DNA from 4 places in the Sphingobium sp. WR1 genome. Region 3 is predicted to be linked to each of the others. Evidence: predicted binding sites of a transcription regulator. Region 3 holds the regulator's gene; each other region holds the start of a gene.

Region 1 (4,979 bases), on a different contig from region 3:
TCATGATAATAGACGTCGAAGAATTCCGGGCCTTCCATCTGGCCACGCCCAATTTCGTTTCCCATCCAGTCTTCGAGGGTCGAGCGCACAGAATTCATCCGGCGATAAACCGAAAAAGGCCGCTCCTGCGACGAGAGCACGGCCTTGATCATGCGACCCGCCTCAATGTGCCCCTCGATGCCCATCTCACCCTTGGGACGACGTCGGGAAGAGCCCATGTTATAGCTGAAGGGCACCGTGGTCGCGCTATCCGTCGGGTAGATCGTTCCGCGGCAACGGGCGCGCCGGATATCCTGCGGTGTCTTCGCCATCGGGCTAATGAAAGTCTCCCAGGACGAGACAGACTCTCCCGCCCAATTCTCCGCGATAAGAGGTGGTGGCATCGCATTGATAGTCGCTACCAGCGCGTCCAAATCGTACCCGGTAATCCCGTCGGTCGCGACATAGAGATCACAACTATAGGGATAGTACATGCCGGGCCAAGCCGTCTTGGCGAGGCGCCAATCGTGGCGCGTTGCCCACGCCGAACGCCTATCCTCGTCAGGAACTCCGCTATAGGGCTCATCGACAACGATCACCTGTCCCGTTGCCGCATCGACCCAATCGGTCGAGTGGTCCGCATCAGGTAATTTGTTCTCCTGTGACCCATTCGGGTAGCCCTTGCGATAGTCTCGCGACGGACGCAGACCAGTCCGCTCCATGAAGCGCAGCGACCGTTCGGCAGTCGAGAGCCGATTGCGGGCATAGTCCTGCGTTGGGGCAATGGAATCGCAGATGAAGTGATCGTCGGCGACCATCCGGAGGTTGCCAAAGCCACGGACCTCCTTGAGCAAGGACTTGCTGCAGGTCTCAAGGATCGGCCGCGTCAGTTCGATCCGTAGCGTCTCGCGACCGGCCTCATAGCGTTTGTCCTTGTCGCACCAATAGATGGTCAGAAGGACATAAGGCCGTTCAAGGGCTGAGCCGCGAACTGGGAGCATCTTCTGGGCATTGCGGAAGTTCGTGCAGTTTGCGGCACGGGCCGCGATATCGAGCGCATTGGAATGCTTGATACCCTGCTCTTTGCGGAGCTGTGCGGCGAGAGACTTAACACCATCGAGCGTCGTGGGACGCACGTTACCAATCAACATAGCCATTCTCCTGGCCTGGATAAGCAAGCGTCACTCGCCAACCGCCTTTCCAGACCTGAATGTCTGTCGAAAGGGTCGTGATGGTTTCAGGGCAGCGCTGCCAGCAGCTTCGGAACGGCGAGTGCCATGCTCATGCCAAGAGCGCGTTTTACATAGATGAGGGCCTCGGGGCTTTCAATGGCCCCGAATGCGATCCCTGTTGATTGCTTCGATTTCTTGTGACCTGAGCGCTCCTGCTCCCCGTTTGCCCCCGACAGGCAGGGCGAGAGAGTGCCTTTGGTGGGCGCCGCGGGCGCGGCGCGAATGCTTGGGGCGCTGCCCCTGGCGCCCTTCGGATCGTCTTCCGCCCAGCTTCCTTCGCCTGCGGCTCCGTGCAGCCGGTTCCCCGCGAAGCCGCCCCTCCGGTTGCACCCCCGGTCTCGCCGACGGGCAGGGTTTCAGCGCGGCGCTCCCGCTGCGCGGAAACCCAGCACGGAAGGGAAGACATGTACCACCAGCTCGCCACCCGGTTCGGCCGCAATGCCCATCAGATCAGCGGCCGGGAGCCGCTCGATAACGAGGCACTCTATCGCCACGTCCCGTCCATCTTTGCCCGCGAGGCGCATGACAGCCGGTCGGATCGCTATGTCTATGTGCCGACCATCGACATCGTGGAGGGGCTGCGCCGCGAGGGATGGTGCCCGTTTTTCGCGGTCCAGTCGGTCCCGCGTGATGGATCGCGCCACGGCCATGCCAAGCATATGCTGCGGCTGCGCCGGGACGACGGCATCGGCAAGGCAGAGGCGGCCGAGGTTATCATCGTCAACAGCCATGACGGGACGAGCGCCTATCAGATGTTCGCGGGAATGCTGCGGTTCGTCTGCACCAATAGCATGATCGCGGGCGAGCGGTTCGAGGAGGTCCGCGTGCCGCACAAGGGCAACATTCAGGACGACATCATCGAGGGCGTGTTTACCGTGGCCGAGGATTTCCCGCGCCTGATCGACGCATCCGAGCAGATGAAGGCGACCCGTCTATCCGACGCCGAGCAGCGCCTGCTGGGCGAAGTCAGCTTGGTGGCCCGGTACGGCGAGGACGAAAGCCCGCTGCGGCCCGAGCAGATCATCGAGCCGCGCCGCCGCGAGGACATGGACCCGAGCCTGTGGACCACCTTCAACGTCATTCAGGAGAATGTCGTGCGGGGCGGATTGCAGGGTCGTCGCCGCAATGCCGAGGGGCGTATCCGCCGCGCGCAGACCCGCGCCATCAACGGCATCGATCAGAACGTCACGCTCAATCGGGCGCTCTGGACGCTGGCCGAGGGAATGCAGCGCCTCAAGACAGGCTGATCCGCGTGGCCGCAGGGCCGGTTCGCCGGTTCTGCGGCCCCCTCTTGCGAGCCGGTATCTCAGCGGCGGCCGCGCAGCCACGAGGGCCGCGCGGCCGCGAATGTGCGGCTCGCCGGGCTTCCGCCCGGCTCGCGACGGGGAGCGGCCTGTGCTATGGTGATTTCGCAGTCGCGCTGCGGTGGTGGTGGAGAGCGCGTCCCCAAAGGAGGACGCTCGTGCCCATCATTCTCGTGCTTGGCCTGTTCGCGGGCCTTTACCTGCTCTGCCTTCTGTTCCGGCTCGCAGTTCATGCGCTCCCCGTCTACGTCGCCTTGGCCCTTGGCCTCGTCCTGCGCGCGCATGGCAGCGGCATCGCCGTCGCAATCCTGGTTGGTGTCGTGTCGGGGTTCGCGACCCTCGCAATTGGCCGGACGGCATTCGATCATTCGCGCACACCGAGCTTCCGTATCCTGATCGCATCGGCCTTCGCCGTGCCAGCCGGGATCGCCGGCTATCAGGCAACCCACAGCATCGGCGGGCTCGCTCTAGACTCGGGCTTTATGCTCGACAGCCTCAGTCTGGTCGGCGCCTGCATAATCGCGGCGACGGCTTGGGCACAGTTCGGATCAGGAGCCGGGAACGGAGATCGGTTTCAGAGCGGCAGCGCCAATTGATTCCGATCCGGCGGCGGTGGAGATTCGCCGAGTGCATCGAGGATCGAGCTGGCGATCGTGTCGGCGGCGCGTTCACGGGTGCGCTCGTCACGAAGAGTCAGCCCGACCCGAGCCCAGCCAGGTGCAGACAGAATGGCGGCAGCGATCGATTCGTGGGTCATGCGGACATGAGAACAAATATAGAACAATCTGGCAAGGCCGTTAAGGAATCTCGCCCAGGTGCCCGCCGACGTGCAGGTGCTCGATCCCTATAATGCCGGGAGCCTGCCCGATCCCGAACCGCGCCATTGCGGTCTCTCGATAAGTGCATTTGGCAGCAGGCCGCTACGCTCGGCCGTCTTGCTGCAACGGCGTCGGACGAACTTTCTTCCCCCGGCGTGCCGCCGTTCCTCGCCAAACAAGAAAGCCCGCCGCCGCCGTCCGGCGCTGGCGCTAGGGCCTTCGGCTGCAGCGCCGCCCGCCCGCAGCCTTCCCATGCACATCGAGACCGCAACGGCGCGGCTCGAGAGCAGAAAGGACAGCATCATGAGCAAGATCGGCAGCTTCACCAAGGTCGCGGGCGAATATCGCGGCGAGATCATCACTCTCTCAGTCCAGGCCAAGGAGGTTCGCATCGTTCCGACCGACGCCACGAACGACAATGCCCCCAGCCATCGCGTCTTCATTGGTAACGCCGAGGTCGGGGCCGGCTGGTCCAAGCGCACCAGCGACGATCGCGCCTATCTCTCGGTCAAGCTCGACGACCCGAGCTTCGTCGCGCCGATCTTCACCCAGCTCTTCGAAAACGCCGATGGCGGTTTCGATCTGGTCTGGACCCGGCCCTCTCGCCGCAAGGAGGATTGAGCGCCACCCGATCCGCCCGGCATTCTGCCGGGCGGACCTTCCCACTTCCGGGGACCAGCCTCACGGCATGTTGGAATGTTCGGCTCGCCATCGGCGATTCACCCAAGCCCTCCACCTGGAGGGGCGGCGATGTCAGGCAGACGGACAAGCGCGAACCTACCGCGCGATCTGGACTTTGCGGGGTTCGCACAGGAGTTCCTGCGCCGCAACCCGGCTTATCGCAGCGACTATCAGGCGACGTTGCGCGCCGTCTCGGCAAGCGCACGAATCGTCGCGCAGGAGGTGATGGCCCGGCGATGGGGGCTCTGCTTTTCCATGCTCGCCGGACGCCATCCCCACCACTGAGCCTGCGGTCTGGTTGCCGTCGGCGTTCCCGGCAACGGTGATCCTCGACGCCGCGCCGCCGGACTATGAAGGCGTCGCGCCGTTGGCCATCGAGACCTGGCCGATAATCCTCGCCGATCGCACCTTGCCTGACGGCCGGCATGTCGTTCTCGGCGACCGGGATGGCCCGCATCATCTCTGGCTTCGGGCGACATCCAAGGATCAGCCCCTTGCCTATGTCATCGTGCGTGACGCCGCGATCGAGCTGCGCCGGCGCCTGGCCTGGCGGCTCGACCGGCGGCTTGCGGGCGCGCCGCCATCGCGGGTGCATGCCGCGTTCCGGCCGACCCCGTTCCAGCGGCGCCGGCTCAACCTGCTGCTCGATATCCTCGACCTTTCGCTGACGGTCCCCAAGCCGCCGACCTCGCACGAGATTGCCCGGCGGCTGGTCTATCCCGGCATGACCATCGGGCGCGGCATGGACTGGAAATCGTCGACCGAACGCCGCCGCACCCAGCGCCTGATCGGCGAGGCCTTCGCACTGATGCAGGGCGGCTATCGCCGGCTCCTGCTCGGCCAGGCGGGGGCGACAAAAGCGGAGAGGCGAAAATAGCCGCTCCGGGGCGCCGGCCCTGCTTCTCCATGGTCCGCCTTGCCGATCCGCAGCTGCCCATGGCGGCCGGACGATCCAAGGAGACCGA
Region 2 (4,979 bases), on a different contig from region 3:
CGCAGCGCATCGCCAAGCTGCTCGCCCGCGCCGGCATCGCCTCCCGTCGCGAGATCGAACGGATGATCGAGGAAGGCCGGATCGCGAAGGACGGCGTCGCGCTCGACACGCCGGCAACCCTGCTGACCTCGCTTCACGGTGTGACCGTCGACGGCGTCGCCGTCGCCGCGCCGCCGCCCGCGCGCCTTTTCCTTTTCCACAAGCCGACAGGCTGCCTCACGACCGAGCGCGACCCGGCCGGACGTCCGACCATCTATGACCGGCTGCCCGCCGACCTGCCGCGGCTGATGCCGATCGGGCGGCTCGACATGAACACCGAAGGGCTGCTGCTGCTCACCACCGATGGCGGTTTCAAGCGGCAGATGGAATTGCCCGCGACCGGCGTGCCGCGCACCTACCGCGCCCGCGCCTTCGGCGAGGTCAGCCAGCAGCAGCTCGAAGACCTGTTCGACGGGCTGGAGATCGACGGCATCCGCTACGGCCAGATCGAGGCCAATCTGGAGCGCCGCACCGGCCGCAACCAGTGGATCGAAATGTCGCTGACCGAGGGCAAGAATCGTGAGGTCCGCCGCATCCTCGAACATCTCGGCCTTCAGGTGAACCGCCTGATCCGTACCGCCTATGGCCCCTTCACCCTGGGCGAGATGCCGGTCGGCGCAGTCGAGGAGGTGCGCCAGCATGACCTGATCCAGTTCCGCAACAGCCTGAAAGCCGCTCAGAAATGAGGATCATCGCCGGACAATGGCGCGGCCGCCCGCTCGGCGCGCCCAAGGGCGACGCGACCCGCCCCACCGCCGATCGCACGCGCGAAACGCTCTTTTCCATGCTGACCAGCCGCATCGGCTCGTTCGAAGGGCTGGCCGTGGGCGACTTCTTCGCCGGATCGGGCGCGCTGGGGTTTGAAGCGTTGTCGCGCGGCGCGGCGTCCTGCCTGTTCGTGGAGCAGGACAAGGCGGCGCTGGACGTCATCCGCGCCAATGGCGACAAGCTCGGCATCCGCCCGGATATCCGGTCCGGCAGCGTGATGTCGCTCGGCCCGGCGGGCAAACCGCTCGACCTCATCTTCATGGACCCGCCTTATGATACGGGCGCGGGACAGGTGGCGCTCGACAAGCTCGCACGGCTCGGCTGGACCGGCAGCGCGACCTGGGTCAGCATCGAAACCGACCGGCGCGAGGATGTGACGGTGAAGGGCTTTGCCATCGACGCCGTGCGCGACGTGGGCAAGGCGCGGCTGACGCTGCTTCGGGCGGAGGATTGAGCGATGGCGGGCGCCACCAACTGGTTCGACCGGGGTGGCGCCAACTATGCGCTGTATCGCCCCGACTATCCCGATGATCTGGCGGCCGCGCTGGCGGCACTTGCTCCGGACCGGCGGCTGGCGGTCGATGTCGGCTGCGGGAACGGCCAGTTCACCCGCCGCCTCGCCGGTCATTTCGATGCGGTGGTGGGCGTCGATCCCAGCACGGATCAACTCGCCCATGCCGATCCCGATCCGCGCGTCGCCTATCGCTGCGCCCCCGCCGAATCCCTGCCCGTGGAGGATGGAACCACCAGCCTGGTCACGGCGGCCCAGGCGGCGCACTGGTTCGACCTGCCCGCCTTTTATGCGCAGGCGCAGCGGATCGCCGTCCCCGGCGCGGCCCTCGCACTGATCAGCTATGGCGTGCCCCGGCTCGACCCCGGACCGATCCACGATCGGCTGGCCCGCTTCCATGACGCGGATGTCGGCCCCTTTTGGCCGCCCGAGCGGCAACTGGTCGACCATGGCTATGCCGGCCTGGATTTCCCGTTCGCGCCGATCGCCGTGCCGGCCCTTTCCATTCGCCGCGATTGGAGCGTGCATCAATTGCTGGGCTATGTCGGCACCTGGTCCGCCGTGCGGCGCGCGCGGGAAGCGGGGCAGGCGCACAAGCTGACCGATTTCGCCGCCGACCTCACCGACCTGTGGGGCGCCCCGGACCGGAAACGGCCCATAAGCTGGCCGATCCGCGTGCGGGCCGGACGCCTCCAGAGCCTGTCCCGATTAGATTGAATCGGAGCAGGCTCTATTTTCTTTTGTTTTCCGTGATTTAGCTACGCTAGCCTTCGGCTCCCAGTCGCCAGATGTTCCATCTGACTTGAAATCGCTCTGATTTCATGCCGCTTCGGCGTAAGCCTCTGCTTCCCTGGCGATGAGGATGTCGGCCAGGAACTTATAGGCCTCCGCCCAGGCCGCCAGCACTTCGTCGGTCGCGACCGCCTCGCCCAGCACGTCCCGAATCGCGGGCAGCAGCGCGGCGGCGACCTTGGGATAATGTTCGGGCTTCACGCCGGTATCGACATGGCGCGCGACCATGCGCGCAACCGCGCCGCCCAGCACCTCCAGCCTGTCGATATTCTCGGCATAGCCCAGGATCGCCGCCGCCAGACGCCGGGGCTGCTCGCCACTCTCCTGCGCCGCCTGGTCGAACATCGCCTTCACCTCCTCATCCTGGAACAGGCGCGCATACATGGCGGTGGTGATCTCCACCCCATGTTTGCGCAGCGCGGGACCGGTGGACTTCACGATGGCGATCGTTTCGGCAGACAGCGAACTGGACATCTCTGGACCTTTCTTTCGAGTCAATAAGATGTATTTAGTTTGCATCTTTTAATATGTAAACAGGATACCTGTTTCAAGCCGCGCGTCGCCCCTATATCGAGAACAGCCATGCAGTTGACCCGCCACACCGACTATGCGCTGCGCGTGCTGCTCCACCTCGCCGTGGTGCCCTCCGGTCGTGCGACGATCCCGGAAATCGCCGAAGCCTATGGCCTGTCGCGCAACCACCTGATGAAGGTGGTCCATCATCTCGCGCAGGGCGGATTCCTCGACACCCAGCGTGGCCGCGGCGGCGGCTTCACCCTGGCGCGCACGCCGGGCGAGATTTCGGTGGGCGCGGTCGTCCGACACAGCGAGCCGGACATGAAAATGGCGGATTGCGCGCATTGCGCCATCCGCCCGGCCTGCGGCCTGTCCGGCATATTGGCGGAAGCCACCAATGCCTTTCTGGCCGTTCTCGACAAATATAGCCTGGCCGATGCGGCCCGCGACCGAAGCGGGCTGGCAAGGCTGATCGCCGCCCTGCCCGCCCCGGCGCCTGCCCTCAGCGAGGCTTGCGTCCTTTCCTAGCTTCGCCCCGATTGATGCAGCTGTCCTGCACGGTGCGCGAACAGACTGGATACTCCTTCGCCTCCGTGGGGGCGGGGGTCATGTTGCCGCCCACCGTCACCGGATTGGAGGAAGACCCGACCGGCGCCGCCGGGTCCTTGGGCGCATCGGCCGGGGCCGGGGTCATGCCGGGATCGGCCGGCACGGCGCCCGTGGGCTGACCGGCATTGGGATCGGTGCCAGCAGGCGGCGTGGGGGGCATGGCGGGGTCGGCCGCAGGCGGCGGCATCGCCCGGTCTCCCGCCGGAGGCGGCATCCCGGGATCCGCTGACGGAGGCGGCGTGGCGGGATCGGCGGGCGGCGTCATGGCGTCACCGGGCGGCTGGCTACTTGGCGCGGGCGTTTCCTGCGCGATCGCCATGCCGGATAGGGTGGTGAAGCTCAGCAGGGCGGCGCCCGCCAGCATGATCTTTCTCATCGGGAACATCCTTTCCTATGTTCTTCGCCCCGTTTGCCCGCTCGGGCAGGGAAAGAACCGGAAGGACCGACCCACCGTTCCTCGATACGGCGGCAGGACGTGGCCGATCAGGGCCGGATTGATCGGCGGTTAACCATCATGGCCCATCGGGATAGCGATCGAACTTGGGCAGTTCATGCGCGCCTGCCATCCAGGGCGCCGCCTCCGCCATCTGCACATGCACCTGGGGCGGCAATGCGGAAGGATCGTCCAAAGTCGCGGTCTGGATATCGATCGATCCGGGGAAGACCACCGGATTGGTGTAGAACAGCCCGGTGCCGCATGTGCCGCAGAAATGGCGCGTGACATTTTCCGACGACTGATATTGCACCGGACTGCCGCTGATCGTCACCCTGTCCTGCGGGAACAGCGCCCAGCCGACCATCGGCGCGCCCGCGCTGGCCCGGCAATCGGCGCAATGGCAAAGCGCGCTATAGATCGGCTCGCCCTCCGCTTCATATCGGATCGCGCCGCATTGGCATTTGCCAGTCACCGCAGCTACGCTCACCATGGCTCATCCTCCCTTGCATGATTCGCCTTTTGTTCTCATAGAAAGGCCTTCGCCGCAAGGGCGCGCCCTTGCCCATCCCGTGCCCTGACCCTAGTTGATCGAAGATGACGCTGCCAGCCCCCTCCCCCGATGACCCACCCTATCTGAAGGGGCTGAACGAACCCCAGCGGCAGGCCGTGCTGACGACCGAGGGACCGGTGCTGGTGCTGGCCGGCGCGGGGACGGGCAAGACCGCAGCGCTGACCGCGCGCCTTGGCCATCTGATCGCGACACGCCGGGCCTGGCCTTCGGAAATCCTGGCCGTCACCTTCACCAACAAGGCGGCGCGGGAAATGCGTGCGCGCGTCGGCGCGATGATCGGCGATGCGGTGGAGGGAATGCCCTGGCTCGGCACCTTCCACGCCATCGCCGCCAGGATGCTGCGCCGCCATGCCGAACTGGTCGGGCTGCAATCCAATTTCACCATCCTCGACACCGACGACCAGCTACGGCTGATGAAGCAGTTGATCCAGGCCGAAGGAATTGACGAGAAACGCTGGCCCGCACGGCAGCTTGGCGGCCTGATCGACCAGTGGAAGAACAAGGGCTGGGCGCCGGACGATGTCGGCGCGGGTGAGAGCGAAGGCTATGCCCATGGCAAGGGGCAGAAACTCTATGCTGCCTATCAGGCGCGCCTGAGGGACGTAAATGCCTGCGATTTCGGTGACTTATTGCTGCATGTTCTGACAATATTGAAGAAGCATCGCGATGTGCTGGAGCAGTATCAGCAGAAATTCCGCTACATCATGGTGGACGAATATCAGGACACAAACAGCAGC
Region 3 (4,979 bases):
ATTTCGCGCGCGACGCACGGTTGCTGAAGGCCGGGGCGCGGCTCGGCCCGGCGCAAATCGCCCTTGCCGTGCTGGCGGGTCATGGCGAGATGCCGGTCCGCACGAAACCGAAGGTTGCGCTCCTTTCCACCGGGAACGAACTTGTCGCGCCCGGCTTGCCGACGCCGCCGGGTTTCCTTCCGTCTTCCAACGCGCCGATGCTGGCGGCGATGCTGGCCCCCTTCCCTTGCGACGTCATTGATCTCGGCATCGTCCCCGACGATCTGGACGTCATGGTCGCTGCGCTGGAACGCGCCGCACAGGCGGACATCATCGTTTCGACCGGCGGGGCGTCGGTCGGCGATCATGACCTTGTCCGCCCCGCCTTCGCCAAAGCCGGCGGATCGCTCGATTTCTGGAAGATCAGGATGCGCCCCGGCAAGCCGCTGATGGCCGGACGCCTGCGCGACTCGCTTTTCCTGGGCCTACCGGGCAATCCGGTGTCGGCCTTCGTCACCGGCACGCTCTTCCTGCTACCCCTGATACGGCATCTGGGCGGCGCGGCCGATCCGTTGCCGCCAACGGATGAGGCGTCGCTCGCCTCCGCCCTGCCCGCCACCGCCGAACGCGACGATTATCTACGCGCCTGGCGCAGTCCCGACGGCGTGGTGTCCGTCACGTCGCAGGACAGCGCCGCCACCGCCGCCATGGCGCAGGCGGATTGTCTGATCTTGCGCCCGGCCGGATCGCCCGCGGCCGCACCAGGCGACCCCGTCACCGTCATCCCGTTTCCCTGACCGCCATGCCCATGAAAAAGGGGCCGTCGCGCGGCCCCATTTTCATGTCGATCCAGTTCGGACGGTCAGCGTTGCTGCTTGTTGCCCGGCGCCTTGTCCTGGCGACGTTCATCACCCATCTGGCCCTGCTTGTTTTCCTGCTGCTGCTGACGATCGCGCTGGCCCGCGCCGCCTTGCTGATCGCGGCGCCGGTTCTTGTCCTGATCATTCTGGTTGGGCATTGTCTCTCTCCTGTCGCCCTTTCGATGGGCGACAGCAACAGAACCCGCTCCGGCCCTGTCCGTTCCATTGATTGCGGCAAGCCGTTCAGCGCTTGACTAATCCCGATGTGTTTCCTATGCGTTCCTCATACGTTCCATGGAGGACCGCAGCGATGTTGACGCCCAAGCAGCAGGAATTGCTGAGCTTCATTCAGACCCGGTTGGAGGAGGGCGGCGTGTCGCCTTCGTTCGAGGAGATGAAGGATGCGCTCGACCTGCGTTCGAAGTCCGGCATCCATCGGCTGATCAATGCGCTGGAAGAACGCGGCTTCATCCGCCGCCTGCCCAATCGCGCGCGCGCGCTGGAGGTGCTCAAGCTCCCCGACGCCATGCATCGCGCCCCCGCGCCGGTCGTCGCGCCCCCGACGAAGGTCGCGCCGCCCGATTTGCCGATCGCGGCCAATGACGTGATCGAAATCCCGCTCCACGGCCGCATTGCCGCCGGTGTTCCGATCGAGGCGATGGAGGGGCATAATATGCTTTCCGTCCCCGCCGCCCTGCTGGGCGCAGGCGATCATTATGCGCTGGAAGTCTCCGGCGACTCGATGATGGAAGCGGGCATATTGGACGGCGACTTCGCCCTGATCCAGCGCACCGACGTTGCGCGCGAGGGGCAGATCGTCGTCGCCCTGATCGACGAGGCTGAGGCCACGCTCAAATATTTCCGTCGCGAAGGCAGCAAGGTCCGGCTCGACCCGGCCAACGCCGCTTATGAGCCGCAGGTCTACGACCCGCGCCAGGTCCGCATCCAGGGCAAGCTGGCTGGCTTGTTGCGCCGTTATAACTGAGTTTTTCTCGGCCGGGGACGCGCGATCCAGGGGTGCGCGTCACCGGGCCTAAGGACAGTGTGAACTTCGCCCTTTTCCAGGGTGATCGACAGGCCGCCGGTGCGCGCCAGCAAGCGGCGGTCGATCTTCATCCAGCGCGGACGGCACCAGCGCGGCAGCCCGCGATCGCTGACGACGATATCCGCGGCGGCGCAATCGCGCATGAAGTCGCGCCGCGCAATCAGCACGTCGCTGCGGGTGAAAAGCAGCCGCCAGTTGCGGCCATTTCTGTCCCTCAGCCGGACGGCGCACAGGTCGGGCGAGCATCGCGCCTCCGGCAGAGCGGCCATCGCTTCCAGTTCGCCGTCATAGCCCGCACTTTCGGACAGAACATCGCGCACATAGTCGCCGGCCCGGTCCCGCAAGATCGCCATGCCCTTTCCAGTCCGCACCGCCACATGCCGCCCGTCGCCGGTCACGAGGATATCGGGCGGCGACGCGGTAAAAGTGACAAGCACGCCGATCAACGCCGGCGCCAGTCCCAGCCACCGCGCAGGCGTCCGCCACAGGAGGCACCAGAGCAGGCCCATGATGGTGACGCCGAACAGTCCGGCGCCCATGGTCGGTGCGAGCAGCGTCGCCATCGGACTGGCCGCGACGCCATGGGCGATCAGCAACAGCAGATTGAGCGCCTGCTCGGTCAGCCACCAGGCGGGCCAGCCCAGTCCGACGAGATCGAGCAACAAGGCCAGCGCCTCCAGCGGCATGACGACGAAGGTGGTGAGCGGAATCGCGATCAGATTGGCGAAGGCCCCCAGCAGACCCGCCTTGTGGAAATGGAACAGCGCGATCGGCATGAGCGCCAGTTCGACGGCAATGCCGGTCGCCAGCATCACCGCCAGCGCCCGGCCGAACCGGCGCATCGCCCCTTCGTCCCGCGCCGCGGCAAAGGCCCGAAAACGCGGATGCTCGGCCAGCGCCACCAGCGCCGTCACCGCCGCAAAGCTCATCTGGAAGCTCGGCCCCGTCAGCGCCTCGGGCCACAGCAGCAGCACCACCAGCGCGCCGGCGGCGACCAGCCGCAGCGTGATCGCCTCCCGCCCCATCGCCAGCCCGCCCAGCACCAGCAGGGCGGCGACGCAGGACCGCACCGTCGGCACTTCCGCGCCGGTCAGCAGCGTATAGCCGATCCCCGCCAGCGCCCCGCCCGTCGCCGCGATCAGCATCAGCGGCAAGCCGAGCGCCGCCCGCCGGCTCAGCGCCATGACACGCATCAACAGGAAGATGACCGCCCCGATCAGCGCCGTCACATGCAGTCCGCTGATCGACAGAAGATGCGCCAGCCCGCTCCGCCGCATCGCCTCCGCATCCGCTTCAGGAATGGCGCCCTGGTCCCCCGTCGCGAGCGCGGCGGCGATCCCCTCCGCCGATCCATCCACGCTTGCCAATATATGGCCGAACAGCCGCGCCCGAAGCGGCGGCGGCACGACGGACGGCTTCAGCACCTCGACCGGCTTCAGCGCTTTTCCGGTGGCACCGATCCCCTGGAAATAGGCCCGCGCGGCGAAATCATAGCCGCCCGGCACGCTCGGCGGCGCCGGAGGCATCAGCCGAACGCGGAAACGGATACGCGCGCCCTCGCCCAGCCCCGCCGGAACATCCGCATCAGCAATATTCACCCGCACCATCGCAGGCAGGCCGGGCGCATCGATCGGCCGAAGCATGACCCGCACCATCGCCTGCGCCGGAACCGGCCGCTGCGACATCACATCTGCGGTGAGTTGGACGAAGATCGCCCGCGACAGCGGCTTTTGTCCTACCATCTCGGCCTTGCCCCAGATCAGCAGGCAACCGGCGCACGCCAATATTGCGCCCGCGATAATCATCCGTCGCAATCGCCCACCGGCCGGCAGCATCGCGCCGACACAGGCGAGGGCCAGCGCCCCGCAGCAGAAAGCCAGCCATGCCATCGCATTGGGCAAGATGAACCAGGCCGCGATGCCCGCGCCCAGCCCCGCCGGCGCCCAAAGTCCAAGCTGTTCACGCTCGCGTTCCAGCCAGCTTTCAACGGCTTCCAGCCCCGCCCGCGCCAACAGCAGCGGCCTCGCACCAAGGGAGGTTTGTCGTGGCTCAAAAGCCATGCTAGGGGGCGTCGGATTCATGGGTCAGCTAGGGCGAATGTCAAAGAATATGACGGCGAGTGCAACGGGAATGAACAAACAGGTGGTGACCCGTTTCGCGCCGTCGCCCACGGGCTTTCTGCATATTGGCGGCGCCCGCACCGCGCTCTTCAACTGGCTGTTCGCGCGTCATCATGGCGGCAAGTTTCTGCTCCGGGTCGAGGACACCGACCGCGCCCGCTCCACCGAGGAAGCCGTGGCCGCGATTTTCGACGGCCTGGAATGGCTGGGCCTGGGCGGCGACGAGCCGGCCGTCTTCCAGTTCGAACGCACCCCGCGCCATGCCGAGGTCGCCAACCGGCTGCTCGAAGCGGGCCATGCCTATCGCTGCTATGCGACGCCCGATGAACTGGCGACCTTGCGCGAACAGCAGCGCGCCGCCAAGCAGCCGATGCGCTATGACGGCCGCTGGCGCGATCGTTCGCCCGAGGAAGCGCCCGAAGGCGCGCCTTTCGTGATCCGCATCAAGGCGCCGCAGACAGGCGAAACGGTGATCGAGGATGCCGTGCAGGGCCGCGTCGTTGTGCAGAATGCGGAGCTGGACGATATGATCCTGCTGCGTTCGGACGGCACGCCCACCTATATGCTGGCCGTGGTGGTCGACGATCATGACATGGGCGTGACCCATGTCATTCGCGGCGACGACCATCTCAATAACGCCTTCCGCCAGTTGGCGATCATCAAGGCCATGGCCCAGATCGAGGGGGGCTGGGAAGAACCAATCTACGCTCATATCCCGCTGATCCACGGATCGGATGGCGCGAAACTGTCCAAGCGCCACGGCGCGCTGGGGGTCGACGCCTATCGCGACGAGATGGGGATGCTGCCCGAAGCGGTGCTCAACTATCTGCTGCGTCTGGGCTGGGGGCATGGAGACGAGGAAATCATCTCGATCGCCCGCGCCATCGAACTGTTCGACATTGGCGGCGTTGGCCGCTCGCCCTCGCGCTTCGACATCAAGAAGCTGGAGAATCTGAACGGCCATTATCTGCGCGA
Region 4 (4,979 bases), on a different contig from region 3:
GAGCGGGCGAGCGGCGAAGGCTTCCGCAACCTGCTGCGCGCCGCGAAGATCGCGCTCTTCGCCATCGACGAAGCCCATTGCGTGTCCGAATGGGGCCATGACTTCCGCCCCGACTATCGGCTGCTGCGCCCGCTGCTGGACGAATTTCCCGACGTTCCGCGCCTCGCCCTTACCGCCACGGCCGACGCGCACACCCGCAAGGACATTCTCGTCCAGCTCGGCATCCCCGACGACGGCCTCATCATCTCGGGCTTCGACCGGCCCAATATCCGCTATGCCGTCCATCCGCGCGACGGCCTGTCGCGCCAGCTTGCCGATCTGCTCGCGACCGAGAAAGGGCCGGGCGTCGTCTATGCCCAGACCCGCGCCGCGACCGAGAAACTGGCCGAGACGCTGGGCCGTTCGGGCCGCTCGGTACGAGCCTATCATGCCGGCATGGACCCGGCCCAGCGCGCCGCCAACCAGTCCGCCTTCATCGCCAGCGAGGATATGGTGATGGTCGCCACCGTCGCCTTCGGCATGGGGATCGACAAGCCCGACGTGCGCTTCGTCGCCCATGCGGGCCTGCCCAAGTCGATCGAGGGCTATTATCAGGAATCGGGCCGCGCGGGTCGCGACGGCGAACCGGCCGTCGCCCATCTCTTCTGGGGGGCGGAGGATTTCGCCCGTGCGCGGATGCGCATCGCCGAACTGGAACAGGCCCGCCAGCAGGGCGAACGGGCGCGCATTTCGGCGCTGGGCGCGCTGGTCGAGACGGCGACCTGCCGCCGCGCCATCCTGCTGCGTCATTTCGGGGAAGACCCGCCGCTTGCCTGCGGCAATTGCGACAATTGCCTGACGCCCCCGGCCAGTGTCGACGCGACCGAGACGGCGCGCAAATATCTATCCGCCGTCTACCGCACCGGCCAGAGTTTCGGCGCCGGCCATATCGAGCAGGTGCTGACCGGCGCCACGACCGACAGGATACGCGAGCGCGGCCATGACAAAATCTCCGTCCATGGCATCGTCGATGGCGACGAGACGGCGCTGCTGCGCCCGGTGTCGCGCGCGCTGCTGGTGCGCGACGCGCTGGAAACGACCGAGCATGGCGGGCTGATGCTCGGCCCCAATGCCCGGCCGATTTTGCGGGGCGAGGAGGAGGTGCGCATCCTCGTGCCGGCCAGGCGGGAGCGGCGCAAGCGCAGCGCCCGCAATGGCGCGGAAGCCAATCCGGTCGGCGATCCGTTGTTCGACGCGCTGCGGGCCTGCCGCCGCGAACTGGCGCAGGCAGCCGGCGTGCCGCCCTATGTCATCTTCCATGATTCCACCTTGCGCGAAATGGCCGAGCAGCGCCCGTCGAATATCCGCGAGATGAGCCATATCAGCGGCATCGGCCAGAAGAAGCTGGACGCTTATGGCGACGCCTTCCTCGCCGCGATCCGCCCCTTTTTGTAAGAGGAGCATTCGCTTCCGTTCGCCCTGAGGCTGTCGAAGGATCGTCTTCCTCTTCGGAAGGAGGGCAGGGCTTCGACAGGCTCTCCTGAGCAAAGTCGAAGGGCCGAACGGTTACGGTTTTGTGCTTGAATCCCGTTTTGCGCCGGCGCATGGCTCCGGCAAAAGGAGAAGCCCATGTTCCGCAAGCTCACCGACCGCATCCTTGTGTCCCCCCAGATCAGCGTCGATCAGGTGGCGGAGGCCAAGGCGCAGGGCGTGACCGTCATCGTCAACAACCGTCCCGATGACGAGGAACCCGGCCAGGTCAACGGCGCGGCGATCGAGGCGGCGGCGAAGGAAGCGGGCATCGCCTATGTCGCCGTGCCCGTCGCCCATGGCGGGTTTGCCCCCTGGCAGCTGGACGGCATGGCCGGCGCGCTTAGCCAAGCGGGGGAGGGTAAGGTTCTGGCCTATTGCCGGTCGGGCACGCGCAGCACCCTGCTCTGGGCGCTGACCCGCGCGCGTGCGGGCGACAATGCGGACGTGCTGGCGGCGCAGGCGGCGGCGGCTGGTTATGACATCAACCCGGTCCGCCAGATCATGGACGCGCTCGCCGGGCAGTAAGCCAATTTACGCCCAGAACTGCGCCAGCTGCCGCACGGATGCGGCGGCCGCTTCATGGTCGGGCGTTTCGTTGGCGTCGCCATAGCCGTAATATTCGTCCTGCCCGACCTCCTGCACGACGATGCCGTCGCGCCGGGCGAGCATGGACAGCGACCGATAATAGACGCCGTAAGTCGCCCCCGCCTGCGGGATCAGCCAGGCGATCTGGCCTCGCACCGGCACGATGCTCTCGTCCCGCCACAGCGCCCGAGCGCCATAGCCGGTGCAGTTGATGATCAGCTTCTCCTTCAGCCGGGCGAGGTCGCCGGGCGCGTGAAACTCCATCGGCACGATCCGGCCGCCCGCGATCAGGAAATCATTGGTCAACTGGTGCGAGAGGTCCGCGATGTTGAAGGTCAGCGAACTGTTGCGGCGCACGAAGGCGGGCCGGAAGGGATGCGTGCCCGGCGTCATTTCCACCGACCGCGGCAGAATGTCGCGCAACCGGCTTTCCAGGTGCAGGAAATCGTCCGGTCGCTCCATCACGGGCGCGGTGGACACATGGGGCTGGCCGAAGGGCGTGTCGGACAGCATATAGCGATCGGTCCATTCGACCGGATCGCCCGGCAGGCCCAGATAGCTTTGGTAGGTCGCGAAGGAAGTGCGCGCCATCGCCTCCCACCGGTCGCCAAAGCCCGGATCGACGGCTTTCTCCATAGCCACGCGACTGTCGGGCGACCAGGTGCCGGTGGCGCGGGCAGAGCGGACGTGCGGGAACTGCTCCCTGGCATAGATGGTGACGCGCGCGCCGGCCCGCTGCGCGGTGAGCGCGGCGGTGATGCCCAGCGCGCCTGCGCCGATCACCGCCACATCGTGGACCCCGTCGGCCAGCGCCATGCCGGTGGCGACCTCCGCCGATCCCCAACTCAGCGACCAGCCGCTGCCGCCATGGCCATAATTATGGACGACCCGCTTGCGCCCGACCTCCTCAACCTCGATTCGCGGACCGGCGGCGCGGAAGGGGCGCAGACAGACGGTGGTGCGAAAGATGCGGTCCGGCCTCGCCCGGATCGGCTCCACCCCGGCGAAGGGATCGAAGGGGATTGCGGCCCGCGCCGCCGCCGCCAGCGTCGCGGCGCCCATGCCGCCCATCGTTCGTCCCAGAAACGCGCGTCTGTCCATCGCCTGCCCTCCCGCATCCTCGGGAATGAAACGAAGTTCCCCCGCCTTTCCGCAAGCATGGCGACGACTGTCGCGCCGCACAACCCCTTGCCCTGGGTGGGCGATAGATTCATTGCGGTCGGCGGCACCTTCTGGCTTTGTCGCAGCCAGCAGGCAGGATTGGCGTGGGTGAACCACCCTTATGCGTGGGCAATCATTTGGCGATTCGGGAAACATATCTATGATGGCGCCACGGGCAGGAATCCGGGACGGATAGGAAATTTCCGTTCCCCTCTTGTTCTACGGGAACAAACGGGATACATCATCGCCAGGCGTCGAGAGAATCGACGCGATCCGCTTGACAGGGGATAGGCCGATGACCGCAATGCTCCAACTCATCGATTCCAAGAAGACGGGGACAATGGACAGACAGAAAGCATTGGAGGCGGCGCTCGCCCAGATCGATCGCGCCTTCGGCAAAGGCTCGGCCATGAAGCTGGGCAGCCGGGAGAAGATCGAGATCGAGGCGATCTCGACCGGCTCGCTCGGCCTCGACATCGCGCTCGGCATCGGCGGCCTGCCCAAGGGCCGCATCATCGAAGTCTATGGCCCCGAAAGCTCGGGCAAGACCACGCTTGCGCTCCATGCCGTCGCGGAAGCGCAGAAGAATGGCGGCACCGCGGCCTTCGTCGACGCCGAACATGCGCTCGATCCCGGCTATGCCAAGAAGCTGGGCGTGGACATTGACGAACTGATCGTGTCGCAACCCGACACCGGTGAACAGGCGCTGGAAATCGTCGACACGCTGGTCCGCTCCAACGCGATCGACGTGCTGGTGGTGGACTCGGTCGCCGCGCTGGTGCCGCGCGCTGAAATCGAGGGCGAAATGGGCGACAGCCATGTCGGGCTTCAGGCGCGGCTCATGTCCCAGGCGCTGCGCAAGCTGACCGGATCGATCTCGCGTTCCAAATGCATGGTGATCTTCATCAACCAGGTGCGCATGAAGATCGGCGTGATGTACGGCAATCCGGAAACCACGACCGGCGGCAACGCACTCAAATTCTACGCCTCGGTCCGCCTCGACATCCGCCGCACCGGCCAGATCAAGGATCGCGACGACATCGTCGGCAACGCGACCCGGGTGAAGGTGGTCAAGAACAAGGTCGCTCCGCCCTTCAAGCAGGTCGAATTCGACATCATGTATGGCGAGGGCATTTCCAAGATCGGCGAGTTGCTCGACATCGGCGTCAAGGCCGGGCTGGTCGAAAAATCGGGCGCCTGGTTCTCCTATGACTCGGTCCGCATCGGTCAGGGCCGCGAGAATGCCAAAACCTATCTCAAGGAACATCCCGAGATGGCGGAACGTTTGGAAAAGGCGATTCGCGGCAAGACCGAGGAGGTTGCCGAAGGGATGATGACCGGACCCGATGCGGAGGATGATGGCGAATAAGCCTGGACAGGCGCCCCGGCCGGATCAGCCGGGGTGCCGCCCATGCCACTCGCCCGCCTTGCGCATCACGCACTGAAAAGGCCCGTCGCGCCACGTTGCGCGGCGGGCCTTTTACCGCCTGGGGCATGGCCCGCATCCCTCCCGACTCCAATAGGATCGGAGCAAGTCAGCAAAAGATTTGCGGGATATATGCGAAGTTAAGCGGTTTAAATCCCACTTCCGGTTCGCGCGGAGACGCGGAGAGGATTACGAAAGACAATCAAACTGGTTCACGCAGAGAGCAGAGATTGCCGGCGACCGCTAAGCGACGGCATGTCGGCCGAAGGCCACTCCAAATCTCCGCTTCTTCGCG

The links. Region 3 encodes LexA, which represses DNA repair genes until DNA is damaged. Its sites were predicted from a motif close to GTTCCNCNCTTGTTCT; they were not measured.
Region 1: a site for LexA is predicted at 3,282-3,297, ahead of AC58EF_RS23405 (DUF6771 family protein). Genes of this name have one in related genera too.
Region 2: a site for LexA is predicted at 4,182-4,197, ahead of AC58EF_RS18110 (ATP-dependent helicase). Genes of this name have one in related genera too.
Region 4: a site for LexA is predicted at 3,464-3,479, ahead of recA (recombinase RecA). Genes of this name have one in related genera too.

What each region holds. Positions count from the first base shown of each region.
Region 1 is NZ_JCATID010000027.1:2,152-7,130, forward strand. It holds gene AC58EF_RS23390 (DUF5623 domain-containing protein) at 1-1,130, opposite strand, end outside; gene AC58EF_RS23395 (DUF932 domain-containing protein) at 1,616-2,458, shown strand; gene AC58EF_RS23400 (hypothetical protein) at 2,674-3,111, shown strand; gene AC58EF_RS23405 (DUF6771 family protein) at 3,090-3,272, opposite strand; gene AC58EF_RS23410 (DUF736 domain-containing protein) at 3,637-3,954, shown strand; gene AC58EF_RS23415 (transcriptional regulator domain-containing protein) at 4,084-4,299, shown strand; gene AC58EF_RS23420 (DNA -binding domain-containing protein) at 4,337-4,891, shown strand.
Region 2 is NZ_JCATID010000016.1:117,487-122,465, forward strand. It holds gene AC58EF_RS18075 (pseudouridine synthase) at 1-725, shown strand, start outside; gene rsmD (16S rRNA (guanine(966)-N(2))-methyltransferase RsmD) at 722-1,261, shown strand; gene AC58EF_RS18085 (class I SAM-dependent methyltransferase) at 1,265-2,035, shown strand; gene AC58EF_RS18090 (globin domain-containing protein) at 2,138-2,584, opposite strand; gene AC58EF_RS18095 (Rrf2 family transcriptional regulator) at 2,693-3,154, shown strand; gene AC58EF_RS18100 (Fe-S oxidoreductase) at 3,129-3,611, opposite strand; gene AC58EF_RS18105 (GFA family protein) at 3,748-4,161, opposite strand; gene AC58EF_RS18110 (ATP-dependent helicase) at 4,266-4,979, shown strand, end outside.
Region 3 is NZ_JCATID010000024.1:45,601-50,579, reverse strand. It holds gene AC58EF_RS22475 (molybdopterin molybdotransferase MoeA) at 1-776, shown strand, start outside; gene AC58EF_RS22470 (hypothetical protein) at 842-997, opposite strand; gene lexA (transcriptional repressor LexA) at 1,150-1,824, shown strand; gene AC58EF_RS22460 (ComEC/Rec2 family competence protein) at 1,815-3,944, opposite strand; gene gltX (glutamate--tRNA ligase) at 4,015-4,979, shown strand, end outside.
Region 4 is NZ_JCATID010000003.1:284,838-289,816, reverse strand. It holds gene recQ (DNA helicase RecQ) at 1-1,434, shown strand, start outside; gene AC58EF_RS06240 (protein tyrosine phosphatase family protein) at 1,609-2,037, shown strand; gene AC58EF_RS06235 (FAD-dependent oxidoreductase) at 2,044-3,198, opposite strand; gene recA (recombinase RecA) at 3,554-4,627, shown strand.